3 regions of the Micromonospora sp. NPDC049139 genome follow, and region 2 is predicted to be linked to each of the others. Evidence: riboswitches for the same ligand, from Rfam matches in the RefSeq annotation. Region 2 holds a riboswitch; each other region holds the start of a gene.

Region 1 (7,615 bases), on a different contig from region 2:
GGCCCCGACCACCGCGCCGCCGGCGTCGGAGCCCGCCGCGGTCGACCTCTGTCTGGACGTCCTCCGGCTGCCCCTGCTGGACCGGCTCCTCTGCCCGCCGAGCGGTCCCTGACGCCCGGCCGCCCGCCCTGGCCGGCTGGCTGCGGCTTCCCGGCGCCGAGCGCGGCGACGCCCCGGTCTTCGGCCACCACGTCCTCGCGGGCCGGCCAGGACCCGGCCCGCGCCGAGCACGCCCGGCAGCGCTGGGTGACGGCCCCGCCGACCGGCTGAACCACCGGCGGCGCCACCCGGCGACCCGGCGGATGCCCGGGAGCGCCCTCCACCTAGGGAGGATCACTTGCGGGCGGCCCCGGGCCACTTCTTGCACATCTTTGGCAATTGCGGAATGCTGGCGGCAGCGGCGCTGGAGATCATCTGACCGCGCGGCGGGCCGTTCCCGTCGCGCGGCACCGATCCGGCCCGCCGCCGGCCACGCCGCACGCCATCGGCCGCGGTCACGGCCGGCCCACCTCAGGGCCCCGGCGCGGCGAACGCCGGGGTCGTGCGACGAACAGACCGGGAGCATGTGATGGGTACGCCGGTGTCCGTGCGGGTGGCGGCGATGGCCGTCGGCGCTGTCCTGGCCGTGGCGGGCTGCTCGTCCCCGACGAGCACGTCGACGGGCCCGGGCGCGGCCGGCACCCTCGTCGTGGCGACGGCGGGGGAGCCGGAGGCGTTGAACCCCGTGCTCAACTACGGGGTCGACGGCGGCTCGCTGATCTTCGACGGGCTGGTCGAACGCGACGCGCGCAACCAGTTGGTGCCGGCGTTGGCGCGGGAGCTGCCGGCCGTCTCCGCGGACGGCAGGACCGTCACCGTGAAGCTGCGCGACGGGGTGCTGTTCCACGACGGCAGCCCCCTGACCGCCCAGGACGTGGTCTTCACCTACCAGGCGGTGCTGGACCCGAAGGTCGACTCCACGCTCCGCTCCGACCTCGACATGCTCGCCTCGGTCACCGCGCCGGACCCGTCGACCGTGGTGTTCTCCCTGAAGTACGCCTACGCGCCGTTCCCGCAGCGGCTGGCGTTGGGCATCGTGCCGGCCAAGGCGCTGGCCGGGCAGGACGTCAACAAGGCAGAGTTCAACCGCAGGCCGGTGGGCACCGGACCGTACCGGGTGACGTCGTGGACCCCGGGCGACCGGCTCGTCCTCGCGGCCAACGAGAAGTACTGGGGCGGCAGGCCCGCCAACTCCGGCGTCGTGGTCGCGTTCGTCCCCGACGACAACGTCCGCGCGCAGCGGATGCGGGCGGGCGAGTTCGACGCGGCGGAGCTGGCGCCGAAGCTCGCCGCCGGTTTCGACGGGCTGGCCGGCCACCGGGTGGAGCGGGTGCCCACCGCCGACTACCGGGGCGTGGTGCTGCCGATGGGCAACCCGGTCACCGGCGACCCGGCGGTGCGGCGGGCGCTGAACGCGGCGGTGGACCGTGCGGCGATGGTCACCGGCCTGCTCGGCGGAGCGGGTGAGCCGGCGTTCGGGCCGGTCCCGCCGTCGTCGGAGTTCGCCGAGCCGTCGATCGTCGGCAAGCCCGCCGCCGACCCGGCCGCCGCGACCGCCGCCCTCGACGCCGCCGGCTGGAAGCCGGGCCCGGACGGCATCCGCGCGAAGGACGGCCGGCGCGCGGCCTTCGCGCTGATGTACCCGGCCACCGACAGCCTGCGCAAGGAACTCGCCCTCGCGGTGACCGCCGACGCGAAGAAGGTCGGCATCGAGATCACCCCGGAGGGCCTGACCTGGGACGCGATCACCCCGCGGATGAAGAGTGACGCGGTGGTCATGGGCTTCGGCACCCCGTACGACCCGGACTTCCTCTCCTACAAGCTGTTCCGCTCCGACTTCGCCGGCCAGGGCTTCTTCAACCCCGGCTCCTACCGGTCCGCCGTTGTGGACAAGGCGTTGCAGGACGCCCGCGACAACGCCGACCCGGCCACCCGCAAGGCCGCGTACGCCACCTTCCAGAAGCAGCTCGCCACCGACCTGCCGTGGGTGTTCCTCACCTACCTCCAGCACACCTACGTCGTGAAGGACGGCCTCGCCGGGGTGACGCCGCGGGTGGAGCCGCACGAGCACGACGTGGCCAACAGCCTCTGGTGGAACATCCACACCTGGACGAGGAAGTGACCGCACCGGCCACCCCCGCCCGCCGCCGACGGCTGGCGGGAGCCGGTGCCGTGGTCCGCCGGCGCCTGCTGGTGGCCGTGCCGATCCTCGCCGCCACCAGCGTCGGCATGTTCGCCCTCGGCGCGGCCTCGCCGATCGACCCCGCCCACCAGTACGCGGGCGCGGCGGCGTTCACCACCAGCGAGGAGAACCTGGCGCAGATCCGCGCCAACTGGGGGGTCGACGACCCGCTGCCGGTGCAGTACCTCCGCTGGGTGGGCAACCTGCTCCAGGGTGACCTGGGCTGGTCGACCAGCCGGCACGAACCCGTCACCTCCGTGCTGGCCGCCCGCGCCGGCTGGACCCTGCTGCTCGTCGGCGCCGCCCTCGCCCTCGTCCTCGTGGCGAGCCTGCTGCTGGGCACCCTGGCCGCGTACCAGCGCGGCGGCTGGTTCGACCGGGTGCTGCGCGCCGGCGCGTACGCGGTGCAGTCCATGCCGGTCTTCTGGATCGGGTTGGCCGCGATCGCCCTGTTCGCCCTGACCCTCGGCTGGCTGCCGGCGGGCGGGCTCACCGACGTCACCGCCACCACCACCGACCCCGCCGACGTGGCCCGGCACCTGGTCCTGCCGGTAACGGTGCTGGCGGTCGCCCAGGCGCCGTGGTTCGTCCTGTTCATCCGCGACGCCGTCGCCGAGAGCCTCCGCGACGACCACGTCCTCGCCGCCCGGGCCCGGGGCCTGCCCGGCCGCACCGTCCTGTTCGGCCACGCCCTGCGCACCGCGCTGCTGCCGTTCCTCACCCTCGTCGGCACCCACCTGCCGGAGCTGATCGGGGGCGCCGTCCTGGTCGAGACCGTGTTCTCCCTGCCCGGCCTCGGCGCGGTGACGGTGCAGGCCGCGCTGGGCAGCGACTTCCCGCTGCTGGCCGCGACCACCCTCGCCACCACCGTCGTGGTACTGGCCGCGAACCTGGCCACCGACCTCGCCTACTCCGCCGCCGATCCCCGGGTACGCCTCGATGACTGACCTCGCCCGCCCCGCCCGCGTCCGGCGGCCGAAGCCGCGGGCCGGCCGCGCCGGTACCGCCGTCGCCTGGGCCGTGCTCGTCGGCGCGGTCGCCGCCTGCCTGCTCGCCCCCGTCCTGTGGCCGCTCGACGAGAGCGCCGTCGACCTGGCGCGTACCCGGCTCGCGCCCTCGGCCGCGCACCCGGCCGGCACCGACGACCTGGGCCGCGACGTGGCCCACCGCGGCCTCTACGGCCTGCGTGTCTCCCTGCTCGTCGGCGCGGTCGCCGCGCTCGTGGCGACCGTGATCGGTGGTTTCGTCGGGGCGGTCGCCGGCACCCTCGGCGGCTGGGTCGACCGGGCGCTGATGCGGGTGGTCGACACCATCGCGGCGCTGCCGCACCTGCTGCTGGGCATCTTCATCGTCGCGATGCTGCGCCCCAGCCTCGGCGCGGTGATCGTGTCGATCGGGCTGACGCACTGGCTGTCCACCGCCCGCATCGTCCGCTCCGAGCTGCTCAGCCTGCGCACCCGGCCGTTCGTCGACGCCGCGATCGCCGGCGGCGCCAGCCGCGCGCGGGTGATCACCCGGCACCTGCTCCCGCACGTGCTGCCCCGGCTGGCCCTGGCCACCACGCTGATGGTGCCGCACGCCGTCTGGCACGAGACCGCGCTGTCCTTCCTCGGTCTCGGCCTGCCCCCGCACCTGGCCTCCATCGGCAACATGATCAACGACGGGCAGCGCTCCCTGCTCACCGGCGCCTGGTGGGCCAGCCTCGTCCCCGGCCTGCTCCTCGTCGTCGTCACGCTGGCCCTGGCCACCCTCACCGGCCGGTGGCGCGACCGCCTCGACCCGCGCGTACGAGCGGAGCTGAACCTTTGACCACCACCCGCGAGCCCCACGCCGCCACGGCCGGCACCGCCGCCACCGGCGACGCCACGCCCGTCACGGTCGGCAGCGCCGCCTCCACGGTCGGCAGCGCGGCCGGTCCTCGTCCCGCCCTGCTGGAGGTCGACGGGCTGACCGTCCGCTTCCAGCTCCGTGACGCCGTGGTGCGGGCCGTCACCGACCTGCGCCTCACCGTCCACCCCGGCGAACTGGTGGCCGTGGTGGGGGAGTCCGGCTGCGGCAAGTCGGTGCTCGCCCACGCCCTGCTCGGCCTGCTCCCCGGCAACGCCACCGTCTCCGGCCACGCCCGGCTGCGCCCGCCCGGCGGGGACCAGGTCGACCTGATCGGCTGCACCGAGCGCCACCTCGCCCGCGTCGTACGCGGCCGCGCGGTCGGGCTGGTGCCGCAGAGCCCCGCCACCGCGCTGACCCCCGTACGCACCGGCCGGCGGCTGCTGGCGGAGACCCTGCGCGCCCACGGGCACGCCCGCCGCGACGCGCCCTCGGCGGCCGAGCGGGTCGCCGCCGACGTCGGGCTAGACCCCGCCGACCTCGACCGCTACCCCCACGAGCTCTCCGGCGGCATGGCGCAACGCCTGGCCACCGCCCTCGCACTCGCCCCCGACCCGCCGCTGCTGCTCGCCGACGAACCGACCACGGGCCTCGACCGGCCCCTGGTCGACCACACCCTCGACCTGCTGCGCCGCCGCTGCGACGCCGGCAACGCCGTCCTGCTCATCACCCACGACCTGGCCGCCGCCCGCCGCGTCGCCGACACCGTCGCCGTCATGTACGCCAGCCGGGTCGTCGAGCGCCGGCCCACCGAGGCGCTGTTCGCCGCGCCCGCCCACCCCTACACCGCCGGCCTGCTCGACGCCCTGCCCGAGCGGGCGTTCCGCCCCGTGCCCGGCCACCCGCCGATGCTCACCGACCTGCCCGCCGGCTGCGCCTTCGCCCCGCGCTGCGACCGCGCCACCGACACCTGCCGCACGCCGCCCACCCCGGTCGTGGACGGCTCCGGCCAGGTCGCCTGCCACCACCCGCTGCCCGTCGGAGCGCCGGCATGACCACGACCACGGCCACCCGTCGACACCTCGGCCCGGAGGCGACCGCCACCGCGCTCGCCGCCCACCAGGTCACCGTCGCCTACGGTCGGCAGCGCGTCCTCGACCGCGTCGACCTGCACGTCGCCCCCGGCGAGACGGTCGGGCTGCACGGGCCCTCGGGCAGCGGCAAGTCCACCCTGGCCCGGGTACTCGCCCTGCTGCACGCCCCCGACGCCGGGCACGTCACCCTCGACGGCCACCGGGTCGCCGGAGTCCGCCACCGGCTGCCGGCGGCCGTCCGCACCCGCGTCGCGATCCTGTTCCAGAGCCCACGCGCCGCCACCGACCCGCGGCTCAGCCTCGCGGACATCGTCGCCGAACCGCTCCGCGCCACCGGCGTACCGGCCGAGCAGGCCAGGGCCCGCGCGGCCGAGCTGGCCGACCTCGTCGGCCTCACCGCGGACCTGCTCGCCCGCCGCCCGCACGCGGTCAGCGACGGGCAGCTGCAACGGGCCTGCCTCGCCCGGGCGCTCGTGCACCGGCCGGCCTACCTGCTCTGCGACGAGGCCACCGCCATGCTCGACGCCTCCACCCAGGCCCACCTCGCCGCCGTCATCACCGACTACCAGCGGCAGCGCGGCGCCGGGGTCCTGCTGATCACCCACGACCCGGCCCTGATGGCCCGCTGGGCGACCCGGGTCGTCGACCTTCCGCCCCCGCCGGGAGCGTGAACCGCCGCGCGCCGCACCGTCCACAGTGGTGAAGAAGGCCGCTCCATGGCATTCGTCACCGTGGCATTCGGGGCCGGGCGCAGGCTAGGGTGACGCTGCCGTGGTGTTCGGGAAGCCGGTGGAAGACCGGTGCGGCCCTCGCCACTGTGATCGGGAAGTCCGCGGCCCTCGTCGTCAGAGGTCACTGGGCGTGTCGCACGCCTGGGAAGGCCGGCCACGGACGCACCTCCCGTCAGCCAGGAGACCGGCCACGGCACTGCGATGACCCGTCCACGAGGTGCTGGAAGGCGGTCCCGATGCGCGTGCGCGCTGTGCGGTCCACCCTGTCCCGGCGCGTAGCCGCGCCCCTGTCCGTCCTCCTCGTCCTGCTCGGCGCCTGCGCCACGGACGACGACCCCGCCCCGGCATCCGGCGCGCCGGCCACCCTGACCAACTGCGGCACGCCGGTCACCGTCGCCGCCCCGCCCCAGCGGGCGGTGACCCTGAACCAGCCCGCCACCGAGATCATGCTGGCGCTCGGCCTGGCCGACCGCATGGCCGGCACGGCGTACCTGGACGACGCGATCCTGCCGGAGCACGCCGCCGCGTACGCATCGGTGCCGGTGCTGTCCGGAAAGTACCCGGCCAAGGAGAAACTCCTGGAGACGGCGCCGGACTTCGTCTACGCCTCGTTCCACAGCGCCTTCGGCGACGAGGGCGTCGGCGACCGGGCCGCCCTGGCGGGGCTCGGCATCGGCACCTATCTCTCACCCGCCGGGTGCCCGAAGCCGCACCGGCCGGGAAAGCTCACCGTCGAGGACGTGTTCGCCGAGATCCGGGACGTCGCGGCCGTCTTCGGGGTGCCGGAGCGGGCCGAGACGCTCATCGCCGACCACCGCGCCCGGATCGCCGCCGCTGCCGCCAGGCTCGACGGCACGCGGGACGTCTCCGTGCTCTGGTGGGACGCCGGCACCGACGCCCCGAGCGTGGGCGCCTGCTGCGGCAGCCCCAACATGATCATGTCGGCGGTCGGGATCGGCAACGCCTTCGGCGACCTCGCCGGCGGCTGGGCCGACACCAGTTGGGAGAGCGCCGTCGCGCGCGACCCCGACGCGGTCGTGCTGGTCGACGCGACCTGGGACCCGGCCGCCGCGAAGCAGGCGTTCCTGGCCCGGCACCCCACCCTCAAGGACCTGCCCGCGGTGGCCGGGCAGCGGTTCGTCGTCATTCCGTTCTCGTCCACCACCGCCGGGGTGCGGGCGGTGCTCGGCGTCGAGGCGCTCGCCGCGGGGATGGCGCAGCTTCCCGCCCGAGCGGGCCGCTGACCGCCGTGGCGCGCCGTACCGCCGTGGCCCGCCGTCTCGCCGTGGCCCGCCGTCTCGCCGTGCGCGGTCGGGCCGGCGCGGATCCCGGCGCCACTGCCTCCGGGGTCCGGCGCGGCCGGCCCGTCCGTCCCGTCGGCACCGTCGCGCTGCTGGTCACGTTGCTGGCGGTGCTGGTCGTGTCGATCGGGGCGGCCGTCACCGTCGGGCCGGCCGACATCCCCGTGTCGACGGTCTGGGCCGTCGTGGCCGACCGCCTGGGCCTGGCCCACGCCGACGTGCCGCTGCTGCGCGAGCACATCGTCTGGCGGCTGCGCCTGCCCCGGGTGCTCGGCGCCGCAGTGCTGGGCGCCGGGCTGGCGGCCGTCGGGGCGGTGACACAGACCGTCACCCGCAACCCGCTGGCCGACCCGTACCTGCTCGGGGTCTCCTCCGGGGCGTCGCTCGGCGCGGTCGCGGTGCTCGTCCTCGGCGTCGGCGGCGGGGTCGCGGCGCTCACCG
Region 2 (7,615 bases):
GGACGGCGTCGGGGGCGCAGTCGGCGGCCAGCCCGAGGCCCTTGCCGGGCAGCCACTCCAGGGTGCCGTGCTTGCCCAGGTGCACCACCGCGTCCGCGCCGAAGCCGCCGTCGGTGGCGGGCGCGGCCAGCCAGCGGTACGCGGCCAGGTAGTGGTGGCTCGGCGGCAGGTCCGGGTCGTGGTAGATGGCGATCGGGTTCTCGCCGAAGCCGCGCGGCGGCTGGATCAGCAGCACCACGTTGCCGAAGCGCAGCCCGGCCAGCACGATGTCCCCGCCGTCGGTGTAGAGCCCGCCGGGCGGCTCCCCCCAGTGGGCGAGCATCCGCTCCCGCAGCTCCGCCGGCGCCTGGTCGAACCAGCGCCGGTACGTCGCCCCGGGCACCCGCGCCTCGGCGGCGGCGAGCTGTTCCGGGGTGAGCCACTCGACGTCGTGCCCCCCGGCGGCGATGAGGGCGTGGATGAGCGCGTCCCCGTCGTCGGGCACGGGGGCGTCGCCGAGGTGGTAGCCGGCCTCGGCGAGGGCGGCGAGCAGCCGGACCGCCGAGGCCGGGGTGTCCAGGCCGACGGCGTTGCCGACCCGGGAGTGCTTCGTCGGGTAGGAGCTGAGCACGACCGCGAGCCGCTTGTCGGCGTTGGGCACGTGTCGCAGCCGGGCGTGCCGCACGGCGATGCCGGCCACCCGGGCGGCCCGCTCCGGATCGGCGACGTAGCTGGAGAGCCCGTCGGCGTCGATCCGCTTGAACGAGAACGGCACGGTGACGATCCGGCCGTCGAACTCGGGGACGGCAACCTGCATCGCGGCGTCCAGCGGGGACAGTCCGGCGTCGCTGCCGGCCCACTGCTCGCGGGTGCTGGTGAGGCAGAGCGCCTGGATCACCGGCACGTCGAGGGCGGCGAGCGCGCCCACGTCCCAGGCGTCCTCGTCGCCGCCGCCGGAGGCGTCGGCGGCGACCGTGCCGCCGGCGGCCAGCACGGTGACCAGCAGGGCGTCGCAGCCGGCGAAGAGGCCCAGCGGGCCCGCGCCGGCGGTGAGGCCGCGCAGCGAGCCGCAGAAGATCGGCAGCGGGTTGCCGCCGGCCGCGTCGACGGCGTCGGCGAGGGTGTCGACGAAGCCGGTGTTGCCGGCGAGGGAGTGCGCCCGGTAGAAGACGATCCCCACGGTCGGCCGGTCGGGCCGCGCGGGACGGTCGCCGTGGACGCCGTACGTCGGGGTCGACGCGGGCGGGGCGAACCCCTCGCCGGTGAGCAGCACCGTGTCGGAGAGGAAGCGGGCGAGCTGGGCGAGGTTCTCCGGGCCGCCCTCGACCAGGTAGGCCAGCGCCTGGGTGGCCACGCCGGCGGGGACGGTGGAGGCCGCCATCAGGTCCGCGTCCGGCGCGGCCTCGCCGCTGAGCACGACCGTGGGCACGCCGGAGGCCAGGACCGTGGCGAGCCCGTCCGGCCACGCCTGCCGGCCGCCGAGCAGGCGTACGACCGCGAGGTCCACGCCGTCGAGCAGCGCGGGCACGGCGTCGGCGGCGACCCGGGCGGGGTTGGCGAGTCGGTAGTCGGCGCCGCTGGCGCGGGCGGCGAGCAGGTCGGTGTCGGCGGTGGACAGCAGCAGGATGCGCACGGACGGCTCCGGAGAGTGACGCCCGGATCGACGCGAGGACGACCGGACGGTACGAGGGGTGGGCGCGGTTCAGCGGGTACGGCGGGCCGGGAAGCGGCTCACCGGCGGGCCGACGGGGTCGGGCGGCGCGGTGCGGGCGTCAGGGACGGGCGACGCGCCCGACCGCTGCGGGGCGACCGGGGGCGGGCACACCACGGCCGGCCGGACGCGCGCCGCGGCGGCCGGACGGGGCTGCGGAAATACGGCTGCTCGCCGGCGCGCTGTGGCGGCCGGGCACGATGCGACGATGATCGTCGATGGCGGAGACGCGGTGCGTCATCGGGTCCTCCTCGGGTGTCCACGCCCTGGGGTCACTCCCGACGGCCGAAGTATCCTGGCTCCCGGATCGACGCTCACCCCCGGTCTTCCAACCGCGCACGCACGGCCGTGACTCACGAGGGGGGATCGCTCCCCGGTGACAGTGGCGGGACCGCGCCGGAATCACACCGGCTTCCTTCACTGCCGTCAGGCCGCGAATGCTGCCACACCCCCGGCCCCCAGGTCAACGCGACGGGATCGGACGCCGGCCCCGCCGGGCCGGCGCGGCGCGGCGCTCACGACGGTCGACCGAACCTCACCGGTCGGCGAGCCCCGACTCGTAGCCCGCGATCACCAGTTGCGCCCGATCGCGGACGCCCAGCTTCGTCAGCAACCGGCCGATGTGCGTCTTGACGGTGCCCCGGCTGAGGTGCAGGTGCTGCTCGATCTCGGTGTTAGACATCCCACGGGTGATCAACGTCAACACCTCCCGCTCCCGTGGGGTCACCCCGTCGAGCCGTCCCGGCACCCGTCGGGCCGCCGGCATCCGGGTGAACTCGGCGATGAGCCGACGGGTGACGCTGGGGGCCAGCAGCGCCTCGCCCGCGGCGACCACCCTGATCGCGTCGAGCAGCCGTACGGGGGACGTGTCCTTGAGCAGGAAGCCGCTCGCCCCGGCCCGCAGCGCCCGGTACACGTAGTCGTCGAGGTCGAAGGTGGTGAGGACGAGCACCCGGGGCGCGTCCCGGCCGGCGGTGACCTGCTCGGTGGCGGTGATGCCGTCCATCTCGGGCATCCGGACGTCCATCAGCACCACCTCGGGCGAGTGCGTCCTCGCGAGTTCGACGGCCGCCCGCCCGGTGCCCGCCTCGGCCACCACGGTCATTCCCGGGGTGGCATCGACCAGCAGCCGGAGGGTGCCGCGCAGCAGCACGTCGTCGTCGGCCAGGAGCACGCGTACGGGCTCACCCATCGTCCGGCACCGCCGGGGTGAACGGCAGCCGGGCGCGCACGGCGAAGCCGCCGCCGGGCTCGACGCCGGCCGCCAGGGTGCCGCCGTGCATCACGGCCCGCTCGCGCATGCCCCGCAGCCCATGGCCGGGCGGCCCGACGGCGCGCCCCGACCCCCCGTCGTCGACGACGGCGACGGCCAGCGCCCCGGGCTCGACCGCCACGGCGAGCCGACAGCGGGTCGGGCCGGCGTGGCGCAGCACGTTGGTGAGTGCCTCCTGCACGATGCGGTACGCCGAGGCCTGCACGGCCGCGGGCACCCGGGTCAGGTCGGTCGCCCGGTCGACGTCGACGGTGACACCGGCGGACCGGACGGCCTCGACCAGCCGGTCGAGTTCGGCGAAGCTCGGCGCGGTGTCGGCCGGGTCGCGCAGCGCGCCGAGCACGACCCGGATGTCGTCGAGCGCGCTCCGGCTGACCCGCTCGATCGTGCCCAGGGCGGCCCGGCCCTGCTCGGGATGGCTGTCCGCCAGGTGGTTGGCGACGGCCGCCTTCATGGCGATCAGGCTGAGGCTGTGCCCGACCACGTCGTGGATGTCCCGGGCGATGCGCAACCGTTCCTCGGCCACCGCCTGGTCGGCACGCGACGCGGCGAGTTGGGCGACGTGACGTCGACGGGCGCGCACCGCGCGGGCGAGCGCCCACGAAGCGGCGACGACGGTCGCGGCGTAGAGCAGGACCGGGACCGGCGTGGCGGCGAACGACTCCTCCCCCGCCCGGGTCGGGACGATCGGCAGCCCGGGGACCGTGCCGCCCGCCAGCCCCGCGCCCGTGAGGGCGGCCAGCACCACGACGAGCGCCGACACGCCCTCCCGGGTGGAGGTGACCAGCGCGACCGGGTAGAGCGCGAACGCGACCGCGAACACCACCGCGTCGCCGGCCGCCCCGACGGCGACCGCCACCGCCCCCGCCGGCACCACGACGGCGAGCACCGGCGCCGGCCAGCGCCGGCGGACGGCGAGCGGAGCCCCGAACAGCACCGCCAGGCCACCGGCGAGCGCCGGGGCGCCGGGCGTCCGGAACACCGTGAGGAGCACGAGGGCGACGCCCACCAGCGCGTCGAACGCCATCAAATGCCGCAGCACGAGCCGCCCCGAGGTGACCACCGGATCACCGTATCCACCGGCCGGCCGCCGGGCGTCGGACCACGGTCCGATCCCGGGTTCGGACCACGATCCGATGTGCGGGGTCCGCGACCGGCCGAGACTCCGACCATGATCATGCGACTCCTCGTCCTGGCCGGTACGGTGGCGCTCGCCGCGTCGCCCGCCCCGGCAGCCCCGGCCGCACCCCCGGTCGGGATCGACGCCGCCGCCGTCGACGCCGCCGTCCGCCAGTACCGCGACGCCACCGGGCTGCCCGGCGTCGCGGTGGCCGTCACCCGGGGGACCGCGGTGGTGCACGCCGCCGGGTACGGCCACACCCCCGCCGGCGACCCGATCACGGCGCGCACCCCGATGGCCGTGGCGTCGGTGAGCAAGTCGTTCACCGCCCTCGCCGTGATGCAGCTGGTCGAGGCGGGCCGGGTGGAACTCGACGGGCCGGTCCACCGGCACCTGCCGGAGTTCACGATGGACGACCCCCGGGCGGCCCGGATCACCGTGCGGCAGCTGCTCGACCAGACCTCCGGGATGTCGGACACGACGTTCCCCGCGTTCAGCAGGCGGCAGCCGGGTTCGCTGCGGGAGGCCGTCGCGGGGATGCGTACGGCCCGGTTGGCCGCCGCCCCCGGCACGAGGTGGGAGTACCACAACCCGAACTTCCAGGTGGCCGCGCGACTGGTCGAGGTGGTCAGCGGGCTGCCGTTCGACGAGTACCTGCGGACGCGGGTCTTCGCCCCGCTCGGCATGACCGACAGTCGCACCCTCGACGTGGCCGCCGACCTGCCGTCGAGCGCGCGCGGCCACCTCATGGTCCTCGGCAGACCGGTCGCCCTGCCCGAGCCGCCGGCCTTCGGCAACGGCTCCGGCGGGGTGCTCAGCTCGGCGCACGACATGGCGGCGTGGCTGATCGCGCAGGGCAACCAGGGCCGCGGTCCGGAGGGCACGGCGGTCGTCTCCCCGGCGGGCCTCGCCACGCTGCACCGCCCGTCCGCGGTCTCCACCTCCTACGCCCTCGGCTGGTTCGTGGAGAAGACCGGGTCGGGGGCGCCGATGATCGCGCACAGCGGTGACCTGTTCACCTCGACGGCGTACCAGGCGCTGCTGCCCGCGTCCGGCTACGGGGTCGCGGTCATGGCGAACACCGGACTGGCGTACGGCCACGCGTCGGCCCTCGCCGAGCGGCTCATCGCGCTGGTCGAGGGAACGTCGGCGCCCTCGGCGGGCACGCCGCTCGTGGTCGTCGACGCCGTGCTGCTGGTGCTGGCGGTCGCCTCCGCCGCACTCGCCGGCCGGGGCGTGCTCCGGTCACGCCGCTGGGCCGCCGGCCGGACGGTACGCCCCTGGGCGCTGGTGCGGTTGCTTCCGCTGCTCGCGCCGCTGCCGCTGCTCGCCTCGATCCACGTGGTGGTCGGTTGGCTCTACCGGGGTCGCGACGTCGCCTGGATCCAGGTGGCGTACATCTATCCGACGTTCATGGTGCTGCTGGTCACCGCGACGCTCGGCTGCGCCGCCGTCCTCGTGGCCCGGCTCGTCGGACTCGGACGTCGCGGGCGCGGCTGACGACAGGCACGGCCCTGCTGGTGAGCCGACCGTTCGCGCCCGCCGGCCGGGTCGCCGGGGCGGTGGGGGACAACGCCTCCGTCAGGCCGGGTCGGCCGGCGCGGAGGGCCGGGACGCGACGCTCCAGGCGACGGTCGCTGCCACCGCGACGGCGCCGCTGAGCAGGAACGGCGCGTCCAGGCCCAGGCCGGCGGCCAGCGCGCCGCCGGCGAGTGCCCCCAGCGCGGTGCAACCGTAGGTGAGGACCCGGGAGGCGGCGACCACCCGGCCGAGCAGGTCGCCGGGCACGAGGCGCTGCCGGAGCGACAGCGCGGCCACGTTGAGGACGGCGAACGCCGCGCTGGTGCTGACGACGACGGCCACGGCGGCGACCCGGTGCGGCGCGACGACCAGGAGCGCCGGCGCGCCGGCGGTGACCGCCATCGACCACGTCAGCACGTGCCGGTGCCGGAAGCGGGCGATCAGCCGGTCGGCGACGAGGGAGCCGGCGAGGCCGCCGCCCGCGCCGGTGGCCAGCAGCAGGCCGAAGCCGAGCGCGCCGAGGCCGAGGCTGTCCCGCGCGTACAACACGAAGATCGCGAACCAGGCGCTGTCCGCGGCGGCGACGGCCGCGCCGACGAGCACGAGCGTACGGAGCACGGACTGCCGGGCCAGCCACCGCAGCCCGGCGAGCGCCCCGTCCCGCGCGGGGGCGGCCGCGCCGCCGGACGGCTCGCCGGCGGCGGCTCCCGGGGCCGGGCGGGCGAGGGTCAGCGGCAGGGACAGCACGAGCATGACGGCCAACGCGAGGGAGGCGCCGTTGACGGCGAACGGCAGTGCCGCCCCCGCGACGAACAGAAGCGCGCCGACCGGCGGGCCGACGAACTCGTTGCCCACGATCTCGCCCGCCACGAGACGACCGTTGGCCTTCTCCAGCTGCGCGTCGTCCACCAGTCGGGGAACGGCGGTCTGGGCGGCGGTGTCGCGCAGGGTCTCGCCGACGCCGAGCAGGAACGCGGCGACGACAACGAGGCCGATCGGCGCCCTGCCCACCGCGACGGCCAGGGCCAACGTCGACAGGACCAGAACCCGGCCCACGTCGGCGGCGGCGATGATCTCCCGGGCTCCCCTGCGGTCCGCGAGCGCTCCGGCGAACAGGCCGGTGACCAACCAGGGCAGGAACTGCGCCGCGGCCACGGCGGCCACCGCCACCGGGTCGTCGCTCAGCGCGGCGGCGAGGAGCGGGAACGCCGCCACGCGGATGCCGTCGCCCAGGTTGGCCAGGGCGGCGGCGGTCCAGAATGTCCAGAAGGGACGGCCCAGGGCCGACGACCGGTCAGCCATGCCGGACACCCTACCGCCCGCCCCGTCCCCGGGGGCGGCGCCGCCGGGCAGCGGCGGCCGACGCTCCGCCAACCGCCGGCGCCCGGGGCCCGGGGCCCCACCGTCGCCTGCATCCAGGCGCCGCACCGCTGCCCGAGAGCACTACGATCGGGCGGCAGTCCGACGCGTTGTCCGGAATCCGGGGGAGGGTGTGCGCCATGGCCGCCGTGACGTTCCAGCACCTCGCCGGCCGGGTCTGGCTCTGCCCGGGTGATCCGGACCCGGAGGCCGTCCAGGCCGGCGTCGCCCTGGTCGCCGACGACCGGGGCAGCGTGCTGGTCGACGCGGGGCAGAGCCCCACGCACGCCCGGGAGATCCGGTCCGCGCTGGCTGCCGCCGGGTTGCCCCCGCCCCGCTGGCTGGTCTACACGCACCACCACTGGGACCACGTGTGGGGCGCCTGCGCCTGGCCCGGCGTGGAGATCGTCGGCCACGTCGCCGGCGAGCGGCTGCTGCGTGCGGAGGCGGACCGGCCGTGGAGCCACCGATACCTGCGGGAGCAGGTGCGGGCGAACCCGCGACTCGGCCCGAGTTTCCGGGCCCGGGCGCTGGCGGTCGACTCGTGGGACGGCTTCGCGGTGCTGCCGCCGACCCGGACCTTCACCGACGAGTTGGAACTGCCGGTCGGCGTACGGGTGCGGCACGTCGGGGGCGCCCACGCGCCGGACTC
Region 3 (7,615 bases), on a different contig from region 2:
GCCCGGAGGTGACCTTCAGCGGCGCGGTACGCGGCAGGCCCACCACCCTCGACGCGGCGTTCCGCAGTCCCGCCGGGCAGGACGCCTCGGTCACCGTGCGGATCGCCTGCACCGTCTCCTACCGGGACCTGCACCTGTCCGTCCTGCCGGGGATGCCCGCCGGCACGCGGGTGTCGGCGAGCTTCACCTCGCCGCTGGACCGCTACCGGAGCCGGCGATGACCGCCGGTCGGGTCCGGCCGGCTCCCGCCACCCCCGGCGACGAGGGGCGGGTGAGCGTCTTCCTCGCGGTGGCGATGGTCGGGATCCTCGCCGTCATCGGCATGGCCTTCGACGGCGCCGGCCAACTGCGCACGTTGCAGCGGGCCGACAACCTCGCCGCCGAGGCCGCCCGGGCCGGCGGTCAGGCCATCGACCGGGCCACCGCCATCGAGGGCGGGCCCACCCGGATCAACCGGCCGCAGGCCCGCCGGGCCGTCGCCGACTACCTCGCCGCCGCCGGCGCCGCCGGCCACACCGTCAGCTTCCCGGTCGTCGACGGGGAGACCCGGGTCCGCGTACGCGTCACCGTCACCCACCACAGAGCCATGCTCGGCCTGTTCGGCTTCGACGAGACCGTCACCGTCTCCGGCGAGGCGAGCGCGCGGCCGCTCACCGGAGCACCGTAGGAAGGAAGGCAGCCATGGCCGCTTCGGGTCGTTCCGTCGTACGGCGGACCGGACGGATCCTGACCGGGTTCGGCGCGCTCGTCGTGCTCTGCGCGGTGCTGGTCGGCGCGCCGGTGGCGCTGCTCGCTCTCGCCGGCAACCCGCTGCCCGACCACCTGCCCACCGTCGCGGAGATCGGCGCGACGCTGACCAGCCGCGACGACGGGCGCCTCTTCCTGCGCGCGCTGGCGCTGGCCGGGTGGTTCGGGTGGGCGACGTTCGCCTTCTCCGTGCTGGTGGAACTCTGCGCGCAGGCGCTGCGCCGGCCGGCACCCCGGCTGCCGGGCATGAGCCGCCAGCAGCGGGCCGCCGCCGCCCTGGTCGGGTCGGTCGCGCTGATCATCGCGGCCAGCCCGGCGGCGAGCGCGGCGACGGCGATCGCCGGCCCGTACGCCCTGCCGGCAGCGCCGATCGCAAACGCGCCGATGGCTGTCCCGCCACAGGCCACCTGGCCGGCCTCGGCGGCGCAGCCTGCTCCGGCGGCCTCGGCCGACGGTGCGGTGGTCTACCGGGTGGCCCGGGGCGACCACCTGGGCAGGGTCGCCGAGCGCTACCTCGACGACTTCGACGACTACCGTGAACTGGCCGCGCTGAACCGTGTCGACGACCCGGACCGGATCCACCCGGGCCAGTTGCTGAAGCTCCCGCAGGAGGCCGAGGACCGGGGTGCCCGCCGGCACGCCACCGGCCGCCTCGTCGCCCGGCCCACCGCACCCCTGCCGGCCCGGCCGGCCCCGCAGCCCACCCCTGAACAGGTCACCCCGGAGCGGGCGACACCCCCGCCCCCGGCGCAGGCCCCGGCGCCGCCGCCAGCCGACGCGACCGGCGACGAGGCCCCGACACTGACGGTCGGAGCGGCCCGGGCCGGCGAGACCGACCGCGTGAACCGACCACTCGCGGTCTCCGCCGTCCTCGCGGTGGCGAGCATCGTCGGCGCGCAGATCGGCGCGGTCCTTGGCCTGCGCGGCCGCCCCGCCCGCGTACCGGCAGGCGCGGCCCGCACCGCCACCACACGCCGTCGAGGCACCGGGGGTGCCGGACGGGACGGAGGCAGCCGCAGCGGAAGCGGACGCGCGACCGGACACAAGGCAACCGGACGGGGCCGGACGGCACACGACGGAACCGGACGGGACGTGGCGCCCCGGGGCGCCGGCGCAGCCACCCACACCGGGACGACCGCGATCCCCCGCGACAGCACCCCCCGCGGCCACAGCGACGCGCCCACCACCCCCCGCCCGCTGGCCGGCGCCCACGCGGACACCACCCGCGACCCCCAAATCGGCCGCCACCGCCGCCCCTGACCCACCCCCGGACGCCCTCGTTGATCATGAAGTTGTTGCAGCGACACGCCGATCAGGACGGCAACAGCTTCATGATCAACCGGCGTGAGAGATCAACCGGCGTGAGGGGTGGGGCGGTGTGAGGGAGGGGGTGGGGTGGGGTGGGGTGGGTCAGGGGAGGCGGGTCTCCAGCATGCCGTTGACGATGCGGGTGGGCAGGACCTGCTGGTCGTTGCCGGACGGCCCGTGCACGACCTCGCCGCCGTTGAGCCGGAACGTGCTGCCGTGCCACGGGCAGACCACGCACGCGTGCCCGTCGATCTCCTGCACCTCGCCCTTGCCGAGCGGGCCGCTCTGGTGCGGGCAGCGCTCCAGCATCACGGTGACCTCGTCGCCGTGCCGGTAGAGGATCACCGAAACGTCGTCGATCTCCCGGGTGATCAGCTTTCGCTGCGGCAGGGCGGACATGTCCGCGATCGAGTGCCAGCCGTCGCTCATCCGGTGCAGCTCGGAGATGCTCTGGTTGACCTGCGCGCCCTGCTTGTACGCCAGGTGCCCGCCGATGTACGCCCCCGTGCTCGCGGCACTGAGCCCGAGGAAGCCGAGCGTACGGCCGAGGTTGTGCCGGCCGGTCATCCGGGCGGCCACGGAGCCGGCGTAGAACGCCAGGCCGATGCTGTTGGAGGCGGCGTGCACCAGGCCGATCCGGCGCTGGTCTCGGGCGAGGGCTGCCCAGTCGTTGAGCCCGGCGACCGCAGCCGGCAGGGCGCTGATGGTGCCCACCGCGCACAGCGTGGTGGCGGCGCGGCGCTGCCCCTGCATCAGGTCCAGCACGGCCGTGCTGAGCCACGCGCCGACCGGCACCTGCACCATCGCCGGGTGCAGCGGGTGCCCCAGCCAGACACCGTGCAGCAGGTCGCGAACGCGCCTCGGGCGGAGGGTGGCCTGGACGGCCCGCTGCAACCGGTCGCCGATCCGGTCCAGCGCGGAGGCCTGCTCGATCTTCGTCATGAGTGCTCGCACCCGTACCGACTTCCCGGCAGGAGCGACCGCAAACCGGTATCCGGTGACGGATCCGCAGCGGTGCGTGACTAGGTTTCTGCCGGCCCGGAACCAGGCGCGTCCGGCCGGATGGGCCCTGCCCTTCCGCGGTGGTGAGGTCAGCGGTCCGGCGACGTCCAGCGGTCGTGGTGGATCGCCTCGGCCAGCGGGCGCTTCTGCCGCCAGCCGTGCCGGGCCAGGTCGGGCACGGCCTCGAAGTGGGTGACCGGCCCGAGGCAGAGCCACGCCACCGGCCGTACGCCGTCGGGGATGCCGAGCAGCTCAGCCAGCCAGGGCTCCCGGTAGAACGACACCCACCCGACGCCGAGCCCCTCGGCGGTGGCGGCCAGCCAGAGGTTCTGGATGGCGAGGCAGGCCGAGTAGAGCCCGGTGTCGGCGATGGCGTGCCGCCCGAGCACGGCGGCGCCGCCGCGGGCCGGGTCGTAGGTGACCACCACGGACAGGGTGGACTCCAGCACCCCGTCGATCTTGATGCGGGCGAACCGCTCGGCCGCCTCCCCGTCCAGGGTGGCGGCGAAGGTGTCCCGCTCGGCCTGGACGTGCTCGTGGAACCGGCGCCGCAGCTCGGGGTCGCGGACGAGTACGAAGTCCCAGGGCTGGGAGTAGCCGACGCTCGGCGCGGCGTGCGCCGCGGTCAGGACGCGGTGCAGCGTCTCGTCGGGCACCGGCGCCCCGGTGAACTGGCCGCGGACGTCCCGGCGGCGATGAATGACGTCGTAGAGATCCAAGGCAGGCTCCCGCTGCGCTCGGCCCACGCTCGGGGCGTGGGCACCTGACCGCGAGGCCGGTCTTCGGACTCCCGGATCGACGCCTGGCCGTCCGCCTTCCCGGCCCGGGCGGGCCAGTGGCTGCGCTCTCGCGCGTGGACGGTGGCTCCCCGGTCACCGCGGCGGGCCCGTGCCGGATTCGCACCGGCTTCCCGATTCTCCCCGCTCGCGCGGGGCACCTCACATGATCGTGCCGCCCGGCATGCTAGCGCCGCGCCAACCGGACCGGCGCTGCTGGGCCAGTCGGACGCCTGCGTCCGCCGCCCCGCCGCCGCCCGACCGGACCCGCCAGGGCCGAACCCGCCAGGGACCGGACCGCCACCCGGATCCGCCACCCGGCCGGACCCGCCAGGGCCGAACCCGCCAGGGGCCGGACCCGCCGGGGATCGGACCGCCGCCCGGATCCGCCGGCCGGGCGGGGAAATCCGGTCGCGGGCCGCGCCGTCCGCGACCAGTGTGGTCCGGGTGTACGCACTCGCCTCCCGCCCGCTGCCGGCCGGCCACCCGGCGGCCCGACTGACCGTCGCCCTCGGCCGACCCCGGGCCGTGCCGCCACCGCTGCTGATGCTGCTGGGCATGCTCTCCACCCAGGTCGGCGCGGCCGTCGCCAAGCAGCTCTTCGGCAGCACCAGCGCCGGCGGTACGACCACGCTGCGGCTCGGCTTCGCCGCGCTGATCCTGCTGCTCGTGGCCCGGCCCGGGCTGCGGCTGGGCTGGCGCGCCGCCGGCCTGGTCGGGGCGTTCGGGCTCACCCTGGCGCTGATGAACCTCGCCTTCTACGCGGCGCTGCACCGGGTGCCGCTCGGCGTGGCGGTCACCATCGGGTTCGCGGGGCCGCTGCTGGTGTCGCTCGCCGGCAGCCGCCGGCCCGCCGACGTGGCGTGGGCGGTCCTGGCGGGCGGCGGGGTGCTGCTGATCAGCGGGCTCGGCGGGACCGGGGTGGACCGGGTGGGGCTGCTGTTGTGCGTCGCCATCGCGGTCGGCTGGGCCGGGTACGTGCTGCTCGGCAAGGCGGTCAGCGCCCGCATGCCGGGCAGCCGGGGCCTCGCGCTGGGAATGGCCGTCGCCGCGCTCGCCGTACTGCCGTTCGGGGTCGCCGGCAGCGGCACGGCGCTGCTCGACCCGTGGACCCTAGCGCTGGGCGTCGTGGTGGCACTGCTGTCGTCGGTGCTGCCGTACTCGGCCGAACTGGCCGCGCTGCGCCGGATGCCGGCCCGGGTCTTCGCGATCCTGCTCAGCCTGGAGCCGGCGATCGGCGCGCTGGTCGGGCTGGTCCTGCTGGGCGAGCTGCTGGCCTGGCCGCAGGCGGCCGGGGTGGCGTGCGTGGTCGGCGCCGCGCTGGGCGCGACCCTGGTCCGGCCCGGCGCCGCGAAGGCGCGCTGACGCCCCCTGGCGCCGTCGGCACCACCGGGGCATGCTGTGCCGATGGGCGTACGCGTCGAGCACGACGGGCCGGTGACCACGGTGATCCTGGACCGCCCGGCGGCCCGCAACGCGGTCGACGGGCCGACGGCCCGGGCCCTGGCCGACGCGTTCCGCGCCTTCGAGGCCGACCCCGACGCGGCGGTGGCCGTGCTCTGGGGCGCCGGCGGCACGTTCTGCGCGGGGGCCGACCTGAAGGCGATCGGCACCCCGAGCGGCAACCGGGTCGAGCCGGAGGGGGACGGCCCGATGGGCCCGACCCGGATGACGCTCGGCAAGCCGGTGATCGCCGCGATCTCCGGTCACGCCGTGGCCGGCGGGTTGGAGCTGGCGCTCTGGTGCGACCTACGGGTCGCCGAGTCCGACGCGGTCCTCGGGGTGTTCTGCCGGCGCTGGGGGGTGCCGCTGATCGACGGGGGGACGGTCCGGCTGCCCCGGCTGATCGGCGAGAGCCGGGCGATGGACCTGATCCTCACCGGCCGGCCGGTGCCGGCCGAGGAGGCGTACGCGATGGGGCTGGTGAACCGGCTGGTCGCCCCGGGTGAGGCGCGGGCGGCGGCCGAGCGGCTGGCGGCCGAGATCGCCCGGCACCCGCAGACCTGCCTGCGCAACGACCGGGCCGCCGTGCTGGCCGGCGCCGGCCAGCCGGAGCCGGCGGCGCTGGCGACCGAGCTGGCGTACGGGATGGGCTCGCTCGCCGCCGACGCGGCGGCCGGGGCGGCCCGGTTCGCCGCCGGCGCCGGGCGGCACGGCGCGGCCGTCTAGCGCGGGCGCGGCGGCGCGACCGTCTAGCGCAGGTGCCGCAGCGCGTCCTCGATGGCCCGGTGGAACGTCGGGTAGGCGTAGATCATGTGCCGGAGCCGGGCCAGCGGTACGGCCGCGTGCACCGCCACCACCAGCCCGGAGAGCACCTCGCCGCCGGCCGGCCCGACCGACGTCGCGCCGATCAGCACGCCCTGGTCGGCGTCGGCGACCAGCTTGACGAAGCCCTCGTTGCCGCTCCGGTGGATCCAGCCGCGCGCCGACGACGGCAGTTCGGCGAGGCCGACCTGCACGTTGATCCCGCGCTCGCGGGCCTGCCGTTCGGTGAGGCCGACCGCGCCGATCTCGGGGTCGGTGAAGGTGACCCGGGGCAGCGCGCGGTAGTCGGCGCGCGGCACCGCGCCGGCGGAGGCGCCCGACCCGGTGGTGCCGGACGCGCTGACCGCGCCGGCCGCGCCGCCCGTCATGCGGGCGGTGCCGCTGGCGTCCGGCCCACCGTCGGCGTGCCGGGCGTGGTCGAGCACGTCGGCGACGACGATTCCCGCCTGGTACATGGCGACGTGGGTGAACGCGCCCTCCCCGGTGACGTCGCCGACCGCCCACATCCCGTCGGTGACGCGCAGCCGGTCGTCGACGGCCAGGTACCGCTGGCCGGCGTCCACCCCGACGGTGTCCAGGCCCAACTCGTCGAGGTGGGCCCGGCGGCCGGTCACCACCAGCAGCCGCTGCCCGGTGAACTCCGCCCCGTCGGCCCCGTGCAGCGTGAAGCCGCGCCCGTCGTGGCGGACCCGCTCCGCCCGTATGCCAGTGTGGATCTCCACCCCGTCGGCGCGCAGCGCGGCGGCGGCCACCTCGGACGCCTCCGGCTCCTCGACCGCGAGCACCCGGTCCGCCGCCTCGACGACGGTGACCTGGACGCCGAACCTGGCGAACACCTGGGCCAGCTCCAGGCCGATCGCGCCGCCGCCCAGCACCAGCAGCGACTCCGGCAACTCCTCGACCTCGATCGCCTGGCGGTTGGTCCAGTACGGCGTGTCGGCCAGCCCGTCGACCGGCGGCACGGACGGCTTGGTGCCGGTGCCGAGCACGATCCCGTGCCGGGCCTGGAAGACCCGCCCGCCGACCCGGACCCGGCCCGGGCCGTCGAGGCGGGCGCTGCCCCGGACGAACCGGCCGCCCTTGCCGGTGAAGCGTTCCACGGCGACCGTGTCGTCCCAGGTGTCGGTGGCCTCCTCGCGGATCCGCTTCGCCACGGGCGCCCAGTCGGGCCGGACCTGGGCGGTGCCGGCGAGCCCGTCGACCCGGCGCGCCTCGGCGATCGCGTTGGCCGCCCTGATCATCATCTTGCTCGGGATGCACCCCCAGTACGGGCACTCCCCGCCGACCAGGTCACGCTCGACGCCGACGACGGTCAGCCCGGCCTCGGCGAGCCGCCCGGCCACCTCCTCGCCGCCGACCCCGAGCCCGACCACGACCACGTCCACCAGTTCCGGCTCCGCCATCCCGCCAGCATTCCGCACCGCCCGGTCTCCGACCACCCGGCCGGCGCGATATTCGCTGCCCGGGTGTCGTCGGCCGCCTACGGTGGCCGGATGCGCGCCCGCTTCTCCGCCGTC

The links. A riboswitch is a leader RNA that binds a small molecule or an ion and turns the genes downstream of it on or off. The one in region 2 is predicted to bind cobalamin.
Region 1: linked by a shared signal. The riboswitch ahead of ACZ6Q9_RS25395 (ABC transporter substrate-binding protein) and the one ahead of cobN (cobaltochelatase subunit CobN) in region 2 are both predicted to bind cobalamin.
Region 3: linked by a shared signal. The riboswitch ahead of bluB (5,6-dimethylbenzimidazole synthase) and the one ahead of cobN (cobaltochelatase subunit CobN) in region 2 are both predicted to bind cobalamin.

Annotation. Positions count from the first base shown of each region.
Region 1 is NZ_JBVJHK010000017.1:100,758-108,372, reverse strand. Features, by position in the region: gene ACZ6Q9_RS25430 (hypothetical protein) at 1-112, shown strand, start outside; gene ACZ6Q9_RS25425 (hypothetical protein) at 334-498, opposite strand; gene ACZ6Q9_RS25420 (ABC transporter substrate-binding protein) at 569-2,161, shown strand; gene ACZ6Q9_RS25415 (ABC transporter permease) at 2,131-3,168, shown strand; gene ACZ6Q9_RS25410 (ABC transporter permease) at 3,161-4,030, shown strand; gene ACZ6Q9_RS25405 (ABC transporter ATP-binding protein) at 4,027-5,103, shown strand; gene ACZ6Q9_RS25400 (ABC transporter ATP-binding protein) at 5,100-5,813, shown strand; cobalamin riboswitch at 5,898-6,080, shown strand; gene ACZ6Q9_RS25395 (ABC transporter substrate-binding protein) at 6,110-7,117, shown strand; gene ACZ6Q9_RS25390 (FecCD family ABC transporter permease) at 7,123-7,615, shown strand, end outside.
Region 2 is NZ_JBVJHK010000018.1:70,729-78,343, forward strand. Features, by position in the region: gene cobN (cobaltochelatase subunit CobN) at 1-1,612, opposite strand, end outside; cobalamin riboswitch at 1,979-2,108, opposite strand; gene ACZ6Q9_RS26055 (response regulator) at 2,226-2,882, opposite strand; gene ACZ6Q9_RS26060 (sensor histidine kinase) at 2,875-4,026, opposite strand; gene ACZ6Q9_RS26065 (serine hydrolase domain-containing protein) at 4,135-5,583, shown strand; gene ACZ6Q9_RS26070 (MFS transporter) at 5,665-6,906, opposite strand; gene ACZ6Q9_RS26075 (MBL fold metallo-hydrolase) at 7,104-7,615, shown strand, end outside.
Region 3 is NZ_JBVJHK010000005.1:139,708-147,322, reverse strand. Features, by position in the region: gene ACZ6Q9_RS11865 (TadE/TadG family type IV pilus assembly protein) at 1-221, shown strand, start outside; gene ACZ6Q9_RS11860 (pilus assembly protein TadG-related protein) at 218-667, shown strand; partial or broken gene ACZ6Q9_RS11855 (LysM peptidoglycan-binding domain-containing protein) at 682-1,749, shown strand; gene ACZ6Q9_RS11850 (Rieske (2Fe-2S) protein) at 2,158-2,997, opposite strand; gene bluB (5,6-dimethylbenzimidazole synthase) at 3,147-3,776, opposite strand; cobalamin riboswitch at 3,814-4,008, opposite strand; gene ACZ6Q9_RS11840 (EamA family transporter) at 4,281-5,198, shown strand; gene ACZ6Q9_RS11835 (crotonase/enoyl-CoA hydratase family protein) at 5,241-6,002, shown strand; gene ACZ6Q9_RS11830 (dihydrolipoyl dehydrogenase family protein) at 6,026-7,501, opposite strand; gene ACZ6Q9_RS11825 (serine hydrolase domain-containing protein) at 7,592-7,615, shown strand, end outside.